Regions from separate parts of the Marinobacter sediminum genome, predicted to be linked through region 2. Evidence: predicted binding sites of a transcription regulator. Region 2 holds the regulator's gene; the other holds the start of a gene.
The links. The regulator LexA, encoded in region 2, represses DNA repair genes until DNA is damaged. The targets are predictions, from matches to a motif close to CTGTNTNNNNANACAG.
Positions count from the first base shown of each region.

Region 1: recA (recombinase RecA) is a predicted target of LexA. The motif match lies at 4,882-4,897, and genes of this name have one in related genera.

Region 1 covers NZ_JAGTWY010000001.1:564,839-572,121, reverse strand. The annotation lists gene fixJ (response regulator FixJ) at 1-157, opposite strand, end outside; gene KFJ24_RS02825 (Lon protease family protein) at 197-2,605, opposite strand; gene KFJ24_RS02820 (PilZ domain-containing protein) at 2,854-3,231, shown strand; gene KFJ24_RS02815 (flavodoxin family protein) at 3,247-3,717, opposite strand; gene recA (recombinase RecA) at 3,737-4,783, opposite strand; gene pncC (nicotinamide-nucleotide amidase) at 4,981-5,481, opposite strand; gene mutS (DNA mismatch repair protein MutS) at 5,563-7,283, shown strand, end outside.
Region 2 covers NZ_JAGTWY010000001.1:692,456-699,738, forward strand. The annotation lists gene KFJ24_RS03360 (translocation/assembly module TamB domain-containing protein) at 1-459, shown strand, start outside; gene KFJ24_RS03365 (SIMPL domain-containing protein) at 462-1,148, opposite strand; gene KFJ24_RS03370 (gamma-glutamyl-gamma-aminobutyrate hydrolase family protein) at 1,181-1,912, opposite strand; gene KFJ24_RS03375 (amidoligase family protein) at 1,905-2,906, opposite strand; gene lexA (transcriptional repressor LexA) at 3,112-3,726, shown strand; gene KFJ24_RS03385 (cell division inhibitor SulA) at 3,768-4,250, shown strand; gene KFJ24_RS03390 (hypothetical protein) at 4,326-4,586, opposite strand; gene KFJ24_RS03395 (DUF6586 family protein) at 4,634-5,146, opposite strand; gene KFJ24_RS03400 (DUF1329 domain-containing protein) at 5,407-6,765, shown strand; gene KFJ24_RS03405 (SOS cell division inhibitor) at 6,858-7,187, shown strand; gene KFJ24_RS03410 (sigma-54 dependent transcriptional regulator) at 7,258-7,283, shown strand, end outside.

The DNA of each region.
Region 1 (7,283 bases), 130 kb from region 2:
TGCATCCGGCCATCTTGTCGGAGTAATCCTTGAGGAAAGCTGTCGCGCTCTCATAGGTTTTCACCGGCTTGCCGTCAGATTTCAGCAACAACTCCAGTGAATCACGAACCGCTTCGTCGTCCTCTACTACGTAGACAGTCTGCTGGATATCAGTCATGGAAGTATTCTCTCCTGTCCGTTTTCTTATGGAGCCCGATCAATGAATTGACGGGTCTTTATTGGCATCTCGGGCATGTTCCTGATGCTCGTGCTCGCGCATTTTTTCAAGCCTTTGCTGGATAATGCCAAAAACACTCTGCTTCGGGTACCTGCCTTTATCATCCGCCTTGCCAGCAGGCTTGCCCAGCAGCAGCGTAACCGCCTCTTCAAGATGGGAAACGGCATACACGGAAAAGTTTCCTTCCCGCACTGCGTTGACCAACTCACTGTCCAGCATCAGATTCTGGACGTTTGTGCCCGGAACAACCACGCCCTGGGTGCCGGTCAGGCCACCTGTAAGCTGGCAGGTCGCGAAGAACCCTTCTGCCTTTTCATTTACGCCACCAATAGGCTGCACTTCTCCAAATTGGTTGACCGAGCCGGTGATGGCCAGGTCCTGACGCACGGGCACACCCGACAATGATGAAATCAGGGCACACAGCTCCGCGAGGGAAGCACTATCGCCATCCACTTCGCCATAATTCTGTTCGAAGGTGAGGCTCGCCGACAGGTGCATCGGATCCGTCACAGCAAAGTGAGAGGCCAGCCACGAGCTGAGGATCATCACCCCTTTCGAATGGATGTTACCGCCCAGCTTCACATCCCGCTCGATATCCATGACCGCACCATCTCCATAATAGCAGGTTGCGGTGACACGATTAGACAGACCGAACTCAAAACCACCGGTCGAGAGTACCGACAGGGCATTAACCTGCCCGACACAGGTACCACTGGTAGACACCAGCGTTGAACCATCTCGGATGGAATCGTAAAACTGGTCACGGATCCGGCTATCCCGGTATTTGGCACTTTCCAGAGCACGCTCCACATGAATATCCTGGATGAGCTTCGCTCCAGCCTGACGGGCCCAGAAATCAGACTCCCTCAGCAGGTTGGCAATATTGGCTGCATGGAGGGAGAGGCGATTCTGGTGCTCGGCCATACGAGCGCTGTGCTCGATCACCCTGGCAACGGCCTTGTTCGAGCAGTGCAGCAGTTGCTTCTCGCTCACGAGGCTGGCAATAAACTTGGCGTACAGCAGCTGACTGTCATCGGAGCGATACATTTCGTTCTCGAAATCCGCGGTTACCCGAAACAGCTCCGCGAACTCTGAATCGTATTCCTGCAGCAGCATCCAGGTTTCACGGTCACCAAACAGCACAATCTTCACATCCAGTGGCACCGCTTCCGGCTCAATGGATATGGTCCCGGAAAGGGTCAGCTCCCGCTCCAGCGAGTTGATCTGAATGCACTTGGAACGCAGCGCCCGTTTCAGGCCATCCCACACGAAAGGCTGCTCAAGCACCTTGATGGCATCCATCAACAGATAACCACCATTGGCCTTATGCAGGCTGCCCGGGCGTATCAGCGAGAAATCGGTGAAAACCGTGCCTTTGAAGGTGACGTTTTCCACGTAACCGAACAGATTGTGGTAGGTCGGGTTGTCCTCAACCACCATGGGGACTTCGTTGGTTTTCTGATGCACCAGCACGTTGACCAGATAACGTCTCGGCATCTTCTTGTCCAGCGACGCATAGGCGATCGCTGCCTGCTCCTCGTTGTCATCAAGGAAAATATCGAGATTCTCTGCCAGATCGGCCCGTACCGCCTCGAAAAAAGCAACAACCTCCGGCATATCCTTGTATTTCTGCTCGAGTTCGTCGATCTGGTGACCGGAAATGCCCGCAAGCGTCTCCTCATTCAAGGCCTGCTGCTTATCGGCATACTCCTGCTCCCAGTCGGCCAACTTACGAAGTGCCTGACGCAGTTTTTTCTCAAGCTTGTCGATGGCGTCTTCGAACTTGTCCCGCTGCGCCTCCGTCAATGCCTGAAACGATTCCGCGGTGTGGGGCTCCTCACCATTCATGGCCACCAACCGATAGCCGCCAGGTGTGGAAACGGTCAGGCGAACCTTTTTTCGTTTAGCCTGAGCCGCAACCTTTTCCAGCTCGTCTTCCTGCATCTTGCCGTATTCGTTCTTGAGCTGCTCGGAGCGCTCCAGAAAGCTGTCACTGTCAAACGTCTGGGGAATCACCTTCACCAGACGACTCATGAGCTTTTCCATGTCCTGCTTGAGCTGAGTTCCCTGGCCCGCAGGCAGCTGCAACAGCTTGGGTACCCTTGGCTCCTCGAAGTTCGCCACATAGCACCAGTCATGGCTTTGCTGATCGGTATCCACATGGTGCTCAAGATAACGCAGCATCATGGTGCGTTTACCCAGACCGTTGCGGCCCACCGCGTAGACGTTGTATCCACCATGGGGCATAGCCAGCGCAAAGCGCACCGCTTCCTGGGCGCGATTCTGGCCGACGATTTCGGACAGAGGCTCCAGTTGTCTGGTGGTTTTGAATGGCAAATCTTTCAGAACACAGGCTTTGTAGAGCTGGTGCAGAGACAGTGACTTCAAGGTTTGGTCCTGTAACAGTTGAATCATTGGCCGGTCATTGTAGATTCTGCAGCCCTCCCTGTCGCGTGCAGGGTATAGATTTCTCGGAACGTTTCAGGGCTCCACAAAACTGTTAGCCAGTTCACAAAACAGCCGCCAGTCATTTTTCAGACCTATGTCCGAGAACTACACTTCATCTCCCGACCACGGTTTAGCCAACCAACGGTTCGGCCAATAACAAAGACAAGACACGCGATGGATGCCAACGTATGACGAGTGATTCCGCAGATCGCAGAATCAAGGATCGCTTCCCGGCCTCTTGCCTCAAAGTACATTTGCGGGAACGCGGCTTGTTTGGTCGCGGCAGACAGGCCACAGCCGTTACCTGCCTGGACCTTAATCGCTACGGTATGGCTGTACTTTGTCCACGCCCGGTGGAACCGGGGGTCCGGTTATTTATGGATTTTCAGGGTAAGTACATCAGCGAATCGCGGGTCTGTGCGCGGGTGGTGGAATGCCAGCCATTTCAGACTGGTTTCCGGGTTAGCGTACAGTTCAGTTATTGCCAGGATAAAAAAGGCTATTCACGTGCAGCCGACAATGCTCTGTCGCGAATCGAAGGCTTCTACAACCGGTTTGCCAGCTGAAGACTGAAACGTCTCTCAGATTAGGCCAGCGTCCAGGCTAGCCGCAACGTACATTCCCAGTTCCCGACACTGTTCCTCGAACTCGTCCCGGTATTCGCCCCGGCAAATCAGGGGGTCCTGGAGTTGCCGCCAGCGAAGACCTGTGGTGATACTTTCAATCGCCCGGTTGGTACCGGTACCGTCATGCCCTGCCCGGATGTAGTAAGCAAAGGGCAAGCCCTGGGTTTTTTCCAGGCAGGGGTAGTAACTGCGATCAAAGAAGTCCTTCAGAGCCCCGCTCATGTAGCCGAGGTTTTCAGTGGTGCCCAGGATAATGGCATCGCAGGCAAGAACGTCCTCAGGGCCTGCATCCAGGGGTGCCAGGACCGTTACCTCGACGTTCTCGATATCTTCGTGGCGAGCACCCTGCGCGACCGCGTCCCGCAGTTTGAGAGTATTCGGGGAAGGCGCATGGGCAACAACCAGCAATTTCTTTTTGGTGTCCATTACGCCTCCCGAGGACTACTTAAAGCAGCTCACCATTCGCTTCAGCCGGTGCTTCCTCAGCCTTTTCCTTTTTCTCCGGCTTAGGCATCAGCTTGTCGCGGACCTTGGCTTCAATTTCGGTGGCGATCTCCATGTTCTCTTCCAGGAACTTGCAGGCATTCGCCTTACCCTGGCCAATCTTGTCACCGTTGTAGGCATACCAGGCACCGGATTTGTCCACATAGCCTTCTTTCACACCCATATCCAGAACTTCGGCCATGTGGTAGATCCCCTTGCCGTACATGATCTGGAATTCAGCCTGCTTGAACGGCGGAGACACCTTGTTCTTGACGACTTTGACGCGAGTTTCGTTGCCCACGACTTCGTCACCGTCTTTTACCGCACCGATGCGGCGGATATCGAGGCGTACGGAAGAATAGAATTTCAGCGCGTTACCACCGGTGGTGGTTTCCGGGCTGCCGAACATCACGCCGATCTTCATCCGGATCTGGTTGATGAAGATCAGCAGGCAGTTGGCGTGCTTGACGTTACCTGTGAGTTTACGCAGTGCCTGGGACATCAGCCGTGCCTGAAGACCTACGTGACTGTCGCCCATCTCACCTTCAATTTCCGCTTTTGGAGTCAGCGCCGCCACGGAGTCCACGATGATGACGTCCACCGCGTTGGAGCGAACCAGCATATCGGCGATTTCCAGCGCCTGTTCACCGGTGTCCGGCTGGGACACCAGCAGGTCATCCACGTTAACACCCAGCTTTTCCGCGTAAATCGGGTCCAGAGCGTGCTCAGCATCCACGAAGGCACAGGTTTTACCTGCCTTTTGAGCCTCGGCAATCACCTGCAGGGTCAATGTGGTTTTACCAGAACTTTCCGGGCCGTAGATCTCACAGATACGACCGTAGGGCAGGCCGCCTATACCCAGGGCAACATCCAGCCCCAGAGAGCCGGTGGACACCGCAGGAATGGCTTCGCGGGGCTGGTCGCCCATTTTCATGACGGCGCCTTTACCGAACTGGCGTTCGATCTGGCTCAGTGCTGCGCTTAGTGCTTTCTTGCGGTTGTCTTCCATCAGTGCAAAACCCTCTGTCGCCGTAGCGGCCGGTAATCACTCAAGACCGGTCGCGGAATAATGGTGCGGGAACTTGTACAGCAGATACAGCAAATTCCCTGTATATTTGAACAGTATTAAAACATAACCCGATGAGCAGACCAACCCCTCTTTTGTGAAACTGATTTGATTGTTGCATACGCGCTATTCGGCACCGGTCAGGACGCCTCCAGGAACCCCCGGACCCCCTGCAGTGCGAAGAGCGCCGCCTGACGCCGAACCTGATCCCGGTCACCGGAAAAATGCTCAACGACAGCCTCGGTGGAAGCCGGATTATCGCCCCAGGCGAACCAGACCGTGCCCACCGGCTTTTCCTCACTGCCTCCGCCCGGGCCTGCGACACCGCTGATGGCGACAGCCACATCGGCACCGGTGGCAGCCAGAGCACCGGCTACCATCTCCCGAACGACCGGTTCGCTGACCGCACCGTGGTCCTCCAGTGATTTCCCGGTCACCCCCAGCAGTTCCTGTTTGGCCTGGTTGCTGTAGGTGACCAGACCACCGAATACGTAGGCGGATGAGCCTGCCTTGTCAGTCAGTGCCTTGGCCACCCAACCGCCGGTGCAACTTTCGGCCGTGGCAATCATACGTCCCTGGCGTTCCAGCAGTTCCCCAAGGCGCTCTCCGGCGTCGAACAATTCCTGATCACTGCCAGTCATAATGATCTCCTTCATTTCATCCCGGGCGTTATTTTCTTACAATTCACGCCTCCACCCAAAGCAAGGCAACCGGACCCGTCCATGTCAGCAGCTCAGACCGATCTCTCCAAGCACACCCCAATGATGCAGCAGTACCTGAAGATCAAGGGTCAGCACCCTAATGAACTGGTGTTCTACCGCATGGGGGATTTCTATGAGCTGTTTTACGAAGACGCCAAAAAAGCCGCTGAGCTGATGGACATTACCCTGACGGCGCGAGGGCAATCAGGTGGCAACCCGATTCCCATGGCCGGCATTCCTTTTCACTCGTCTGAAGGGTACATTGCCCGGCTGGTGCGGGCCGGTCAATCCATTGCCATCTGTGAACAGATTGGCGACCCGGCCACCAGCAAAGGTCCCGTTGATCGCCAGGTCGTAAGAATTGTTACTCCCGGCACGCTGAGCGACGACGCCTACCTCGAAGACCGCCGCGATAACCTACTCGTGGCAATATACAGCCATCGCGAGCAGTTCGGGTTTGCCTCGCTGGATATTTCCAGTGGCCGCTTCGCCGTCTCCGAGCTGGATAACCTTGAAGCGCTGCAGGGCGAACTCCAACGGGTGCGTCCGGCCGAGATCCTGATCAGTGAGGATTTCCCGTACGAAGAGGTTCTGGAGGGCTTCACGGGAATTCGACGCCAGGGCCCCTGGCTGTTCGAATCCGACACCGCACGCCGGGTGATTACGCACCAGCTGCAGGTGCGGGACCTTACCGGGTTTGGCTGCGAGGACCTGACCCTGGCCATCTGCGCCGCGGGCTGCCTGCTGCAATACGCAAAGGAAACCCAGCGCACCGCCCTGCCCCACATCCGGAAACTGACGCGGGAGCGGCGGGATGAGGCGGTTATCCTGGACGCTGCCAGCCGGCGCAATCTGGAAATAGACATCAATCTCATGGGCGGCCACCTGCACACCCTCGCCTGGGTGATGGACCGAACCGCCACGTCCATGGGCGGACGCGAACTTCGACGCTGGCTCAATCGCCCGTTGCGGGACGTAAATGTGGTATCACAGCGCCAGCAGGCCGTGTCAGCGCTACTGGACGGTTTCCATTACGAGCCGGTACACGGTCTGCTGAAGGCGGTCGGCGACATTGAACGGGTTCTCGCCCGGGTCGCCTTGCGCTCGGCCCGCCCACGGGATCTGGCCCGTCTGCGGGACGCCTTCCAGGCGCTGCCGAACCTCCAGGAGACCCTGAAACCGGTCAATTCCCACCATATCGTGAAGCTGGCCACCATCATTGGCGAATACCCGGAGCTTGCCGACCTGCTGGAACGCTCCATCATCGACAACCCGCCCGTGGTCATTCGTGAAGGCGGCGTGATCCGTGAAGGGTTCGATGAGGAGCTGGACGAACTTCGCAACATCAGCGAGAACGCCGGCCAGTATCTGCTGGATGTAGAGACCCGGGAGCGGGACCGCACCGGCATCAGCACCCTCAAGGTTGGGTATAACCGGGTGCACGGCTATTACATCGAAATCAGCCGCGCCCAGTCAGGTCAGGCCCCGGTCGATTACATCCGGCGCCAGACCCTGAAAAATGCCGAGCGCTTTATCACCCCCGAACTGAAAGAGTTCGAGGACAAGGCCCTGAGTGCCAAAAGCCGTGCGCTGGCCCGCGAAAAGGCCCTTTATGACGAGGTGCTGGAAAGGGTCGCAGAGCAGCTTGCACCACTACAGGATGCAGCCCAGGCCCTGGCTGAACTGGACGTACTGAGCAACTTTGCCGAGCGGGCAACCAGCCTGCGCTTTGCGGCGCCGGA
Region 2 (7,283 bases):
GAGGCTATTCGAACCGTGGGGTCGGTAGTGGCGGGTATCCGCCTGAGTGGCCCGGTGCAGTCCCCGGCCACAGAAGTATTTTCGACCCCGGATATGAGTCAGACCGATGCGCTGTCCTATGTGATTCTGGGGCGTCCTGCGCAAAGCCGGGGCGAAGAGGGACAGATGGGACAGGCAGCCCTGTCATTGGGGTTGACTCAGGCCAGCAAAGTGACTGGGAAGATCGGTGAAGAGTTTGGTGTCCGCGACCTGATGCTTGAGGCGGAGGGATCAGGCGAGCAAACGTCAATTGTAGCTAGTGGCTACCTGACTGAGGAGCTCAGTGTTCGTTATGGGGTCGGTATCTTCGAACCAATCACTACCGTGGCATTGCGTTACGACCTGGGGAGGTACTTCTACCTGGAAGCAGCCAGTGGCCTGGCCGCTTCTCTGGACATCTTCTACACGCGGGATTTCTGAGATCAGTCGAGCTCGAACGTTGCATTGACCGTAGCCTGAATCTCCCGCTCTCCGATACTTGAAACAGTGTCTGAGGCTCCTTTTGCTTCGGCCCTCATCATAGGCACAGGCCGAAAACCGCCATTAACATTGATGCTGACGACATCACCGCAGGTTTTTTCCAGCTGGCTGGCAACAAACTCACACTTCTCTTTAGCATCGGCGATCGCTTCCGCCAATGCTTCGCGTTCAAGGCGGCGCTGATCGGAGTGAAAGAACTGATTGGGACCAAGGTAATAATCCAGGCCCAGGGACTGGGCTTGTTCGAGCAGGGGGTTCAGCAGTGACAGATCGCTGATCTGAAAACTGACTGTTTGTGATGCCACGGCCTGCTTTCTCGGGTCTTCGCCACGCTCCGGACTGGGCACCATGCGACTGTAAAGGTTTACGTTGGCGTCCGAGTAGTCTTCCAGCTGTGCCCGGTACTGCTTGATGGCCTCTCGCCATTGGCTCATCTTAGAGGTTACCTGTTCAGTTGCCTTCTGAGGTAATTGGTGTTGCGCACTGGCAGTAAACTGCAGACGGGCGCTGTCAGGCTTGACGCTTACGCTGCCCTGTCCGCTCAGGCTGACTTCGCCCGAGAGTGCGATTCCCGGCAATAAAAGGGCGCAAGATAAAGCCAGTCTGGCGATGCGGTTCCTTCCGTTCATAGAGAGTTCCCCTTCGAGAAGTGGTGCTGATATCAGACGTCGTCTGATTCCGGTTCCAGGCGTGAAAGCTTGAATGCCATCGCAGCCTGGACGAACTGCCTGAATATCCGTCGGTGTCCCCCATGATATAACAGATATTCCGGATGCCACTGAACCCCCATCAGCCATTGGTCATGGGTATTCTCGATAGCCTGTACGAACAGGTCGTTGTCTACCGCGACAACCCTGAGATTGCGCCCGAGGTACTTTATGGTCTGGCTGTGAATCCGGTTCGCACCAATCACGGGGGACTGCATAAGCTGGCCGAGCCTGCTGGTCGTTACCAGCCTTACGGTTTGCATCGGCAGTAGCAGCGGGCGGTGGCGCGTATTCACTCGTAACGGTGTCACGTTCTGGCACAGGGAGCCACCGTGAAACACGTTGATTAACTGTGCGCCACGACATATCCCGAGCACCGGGATGCCAATCTGTTCGGCCTGTTCAAGAAGCCTGTAATCAGTTGAATCCCGTTTTTGATCATAGCGGGCGGTAACCTGGGGTTGCTGTCCGTAACGCTCAGGATGTACGTGGGTGCCACCAGACAGTACGAGCCCGTCCAGCAATGATACGTCCGTTCGGGAGCCAGGCCTGATGTAATGCGTTCGGGCGCCATGCAGTCTCAGCCCAAGGCTGATCAGCCGATGGGCAGTGCCTTTTCTCGCCGGGCCACTGATTCCGATAGTCAGCCCTGGCAGCTCCTCTTTGGTGCCCGCCTGATCAGACATAACCCTTGCTTTGCAACCATTTGGTTGTCGTTTCCTGCCAGCTGTGTGTCAGGTTGTGGATGCTCAGTTTACGCCGTTCACGGTATAGCGACCGAAGCTCCGCCAATTCGGCGCCATTGGCTGCTATCTGTTCCAGAATCACCCAGTCGTTCCAGACGTTGGAAAATCGCCAGGAAACGTTGTCAATGTCGCAGTCCGGCAAACGGTAATGCAGGGTGGGGCGGCTCTTGACGCGGGGATCATGAACGTAATTATGCAGTAAATCCGTATCGAGATGAGCAAAGAGTGGCAGGAGGTCCAGGGCGCGATTGCGGCTCGGGTTGGTCTCAAGGTAATCCCGCATCAGTTGGGTCTGGTCTGGTGCATAATCATCCTCCATCAGGAGGTCCGTAAACCTGGTGCTCCATGGCTCTATGTAGGTGGTCAACTTTCGACTGATATCGAGTTGGTGGCGTGCCTTAAGCCATTCATAAAGCCCGGCAAAAGCCTGGAGATAGCGAACCAGTGTCGACGGACGCAAATCGGGCAGTTCGGGGTTAAGTTGCAGACCGAACGCATAATAAATCGCTTCACGGCTACCCAGAGCGCCGGCCTGACGGAGATCATCCACCAGGGATTCGATTTCGTGGACTTTTCTGAAGGCCAGCGGTGGACTGATAATTTCCAGCGGGACAATACGCTCAGCCGCCGCGTCAATTACCTCCATGGCTTGTCCGCCAATATCCCGTATGGATTCGGGCAGGCGGTCATCCGCAAGATCCAGCTCCTTGATCGGGTCCGAATCGAGTTCAATCGTAAAAGTACCAAGACTGGTTTCCAGTTTGGTGACGTAACGGGACACCAGCGTCGGTTCCCCATCGAAAAACTTCGTCACGCGCGCTACCAGGTCGTCGTAGCTGATACCCGACAGCTCGATTTCTATACCGACCCGTCGATCCTTGCCTTCATTGACGGTGAGAATATCGGGCATTTTGCAGGCACTGGGATGCGTCATGAAACTCCCTGAGAAGCGGCTAAAAGTTTTCCAACAATATCATATTCGTTTGGACAGAAGGGGTTGCGTCGCCGACAGAAAAAAGCAAAGCCAGGCTTTACACTGGATAAAACACTGTATATAGTGAAATCACTGTATAAAAAAACAGGGGCAGGTAAGGTGCTCAAACCTGTCCAAAACCCGGTTATCCCGGTAATGGAGTAGCTTGATGAAGCTGACAGCAAGACAATCCCAAGTGCTGGAAATAATCCGGCGGTATCTGGATGAGACCGGCTACCCACCCACGCGTGCGGAAATCGCCGCAGAGCTCGGGTTTCGTTCCGCCAACGCGGCTGAAGAGCACTTACGTGCCTTGGCACGCAAAGGTGCCATTGAAATGGTACCCGGAGCCAGTCGTGGAATTCGTTTGCCAGAGGCTGAGCAGGATCTGGGACTTCCGGTGATTGGCCAGGTGGCGGCAGGCAGCCCCATTCTCGCCCAGGAACACGTCGAAGACCATGTCACACTGCAGCCAGACTTCTTCTCGCCGTCCGCCGATTATCTGCTCCGCGTACGCGGTATGAGTATGAAGGATATCGGCATCCTTGATGGGGACTTGTTGGCGGTTCATCGTACTCAGGATGTCCATAACGGTCAGGTCGTGGTTGCGCGGGTTGGGGAAGAAGAGGTCACTGTGAAGCGATTCCGCAAGGAAGGCTCGAAGGTGTATCTGGTGGCCGAGAATGAGGAATTTGCTCCGATTGAGGTCGATCTCACCGAGCAACAATTGTTTATTGAAGGTTTGGGAGTGGGTGTGATCCGTCGCTCTGATCTTCACTGATCGCATCGGGTCGCTACAGCAAGTTTGAAAGCGGGTGAATCATGGAACAACTGAGCTTCAATCAGAATCTGGCTTATCAGCAACGTGCTCTGTCCTACTCGGTGCCGACACCGGAGCGACGTTCTGTCATCCGTGCGCGACGCAGGGATGAATTCGACGATGTGGCCGTTGCTGGTAATGTGACTGAGATTATCTTGCCAAAGGGGCAGGTGGAGAATTTTCAGTTGCTGCTTCCGATGCTGACTCAGTTGAATCAGGAAAAGCGCTGGCTGGCCTGGATTGACCCGCCCCAGGCTCTGGTGAGCAAGTGGCAAAAAATGCACGGTATCGTAGCTGGTGAGCTACTGGTGCTTCGCTCCACCACCGAATATCCTGCTCAACAACTGGCCGAAAGAGCGCTGAGTGCAGGAACCTGCCATGCAGTCGTCATGTGGACCCGTAAGCTTGGGCGTACATCCTTTGAGGCGCTGCAGAATGCGTCTGCCAAAGGAAACAGCCACGGAGTAGTTCTTCGTCAGCGATGATTCAGGAGAGTCTGGCGGCGCAAAGTCGCGGCGCCAGACCGAACGGACGTTTCTTACCTAATCCGAGCGGGTTGATCAGTGAAGGGTATAGGAAGGCTGGACGTCCGCAGCTTCCAGTTCATCCTCTTCCCAGTCAATGTCATGGGCAACATTGCCAACCGCTTCGATGCCGGCTGCAATCATGGCCTTGGCAACCGACATATCCCGGTCTTCCATCATTTCACGGGCTTCTTCCGAAAACGAAATCTTCACTAGCGGTGCGCTGTCATCGTCAATTCGGCGCAGGGCATAATCGCCGTTGCTCAGTTGTACAATTTCAAAAAACGATGGTGACATTCGGTAAACCTTTCAGTTGGTGAGATCTGGCGCCTCTGAGTGATCAATCACCACTCACTGTGTTGCTCTTCCAGATCATCGGCAAAAGTTTTCATTGCGCTCAGTGTCTTCTGCAGTGAGGCTGCGGACCGGTCAGGTCCGGTATCTACAGAGACCGCAATAATATTCTCGTCGCTGACCGTTTTCCGGGTTGCTGGTGGGCGGCTCTGTGACATTTCCAGCTGGTCAAGGTGGTTCCACCAGCTGCCGGCCCGGCTTTCGAACTCGCGTAAGCGCACGACTTCACTGGTTGCTTCGCCAATTAATGAGGCAAGCTCATTCAGTGAGGCCGGCTCTTCTGTCCGGTATTGATAGAGTCGTGCGATCATAACCAGCAGCAGTGTTCGAGACCTCAGAAGCAGCTCAATAGAACCCTGAATCGCGGCTTCCCGGCTTAACGCCTGCTCCGCCTCTGTGTTCGTTCGGCCGCCAGCGGAGTTAATGGAGGGGTCGAGCAAACCCAGAAGGGTTCGAGCCATAAACAGTTTTTGTGAGACCAGCGAATGCCATTGTGAGGCCATAGGGTACCTGCGATCACGAGGCGGTCTTTTCAACCCGGAAAATTAATCATCCACTATAACATTTCCTGCAAACTATTTCTTCACCAGTCTGTGACCACTTCCGTTACACAAGAAGAAACAATCATTCACTTGAAACGATCGTTTGAATTTGGCAAAAAGGCGCCCGGCCGCGGACCTGGTGATCAGTGTGGCCCCACGGCATGGCTCCCCTAATTTGGTGGTTGCCAGTCTAACTGCATGAATTTCTGGAGGTGTAAGAGATGCGGAACCACGTTTTTGCTGGTGTTGCAGCGTTTTTGTTCGGATTTTCCGGGCAAGTGCTGTCCAGAGTAACGCCTGCAGAGGCCACGCAGCTCGATGGTAAGCTGACACCGGTTGGCGCAGAAAGGGGTGCGAATACTACGGGCAATATCCCCGCCTGGACCGGGGGCCTCAAGACACCGCCGGAGACTTGGCGCAAAGGTGAAGTAGAAGTAAATCCTTTCCCTGATGATCAGGCCATGTTTGTGATCACGGCAGACAATCTTGATCTCTATCGGGACAGGCTGTCTGACGGCCATATCAGGATGCTTGAACAGTATGGTCCTGACTTTTTTATGCCGGTATACCAGACCCGACGGACAGCGGCGTTCCCCGAGCATGTATATGAAAAGTCGCGGGAAAACGCCCTGACGGCTGAGCTTCTGGATAACGGTAATGGGGTCCGTGACACCATTATGACCAGCCCTTTTCCGATTCCAAAAAATGGCCTGGAGGTTATCTGGAACCATATTCTTCGCTATCGGGGCGAGGAAATTGCCTTTCGGAGCGCCTCAGCTACGCCGCAGACTGATGGTTCCTATAACCCGGTTGTTAATGACTACGAGTATTTCTTTGCGTACAGCAAGAAAGGCGCGGAGTTGGAGGAAATCGACAACAAGATTTTCTATTTAAAGACAGATACTGTTTCCCCGTCTTCTCTGGCCGGTACGATCACACTGGTGCACGAAACCCTGGATCAGATCCGTTCTCCCCGTCTGGCCTGGCGCTACGATGCTGGTTCACGTCGCCTTCGGCGTTCGCCCAATCTGGCCTATGAGACCGACCTGCCGAACTCGTCGTCGCTCAGGTCCGTCGATCAGAAAGACATGTATAATGGTGCGCCGAACCAATACGACTGGACTCTGAAAGGCAAGCGTGAGTTGTTCGTTCCCTACAATGCCTACATGCTGCACGGCGCCGACGCGAAGGCCGGTGAAGTTATCCGCCCGGGCCACATTAACCAGGCCCTTACCCGCTATGAACTCCACCGTGTCTGGGTTGTGGAAGCAAAACGGCGCACCGGGATCGGTCACATCTATGACCGACGTGTCTTTTATTTAGACGAGGACAGCTGGCAGATTCTGGCGTCTGAAGAATACGATGAGCAGGGAAATCTGTGGCGGGTGTCCGAAGCTCATAACATCAGCTATTACAGTGAGCCGGTGTTCTGGACTACCATGGAAATGACATACGACCTGAAGGCCAGGCGTTACTACATTGATGGCCTTGATCGCGGTTTCCCGGCATACGATTTCAGTCCGCGCTTCCGTGGCACGGAATTCACGGCGTCGGCGGCCCGCCGTGCTGCGCGTCGCTGACTGCAGATGATGGAAAAGGGCCGGTACTCGCCGGCCCTTTTCCGTTCGGGTTGATTGATGATGCTCGCCGATACGCTGAAGGAGAATATGGCATGGCCGACAGACAGGCTGATTTCGACTACCTTGATCGCCTGATGGCAGATCTTGGAAGGGCCCTGGCCGACCAGGACTGGGACCAACTTGCGCGCCTCAATGCTCAGGTCAAGCCGGCGGTTGAGCCCCTGATGAAGGCGCTGGAGATTGGCGAGGTCGAAGCAGAGCCGGTCCGTCTGAGGCTCAAGGAACTGCAGCAGTTTGTAGATGCGGCTAACGAAAGCGCCGCACGCTCCCGCGATGAAGCCCGGGATTCACTTAAGGGTGTGAACCAGAATCGAAGTGCTGCGAAGGCCTACCAGAACGTCTCCTCAAATCGACCCAAATAGCGTCATAAAATTGACTCTGTGATGCTTACAGTCTTAAATACCGCACAAATCCCTCAAGAGATTTCTGTGAATGTCCAAAAATAACAGCGTGCTGGT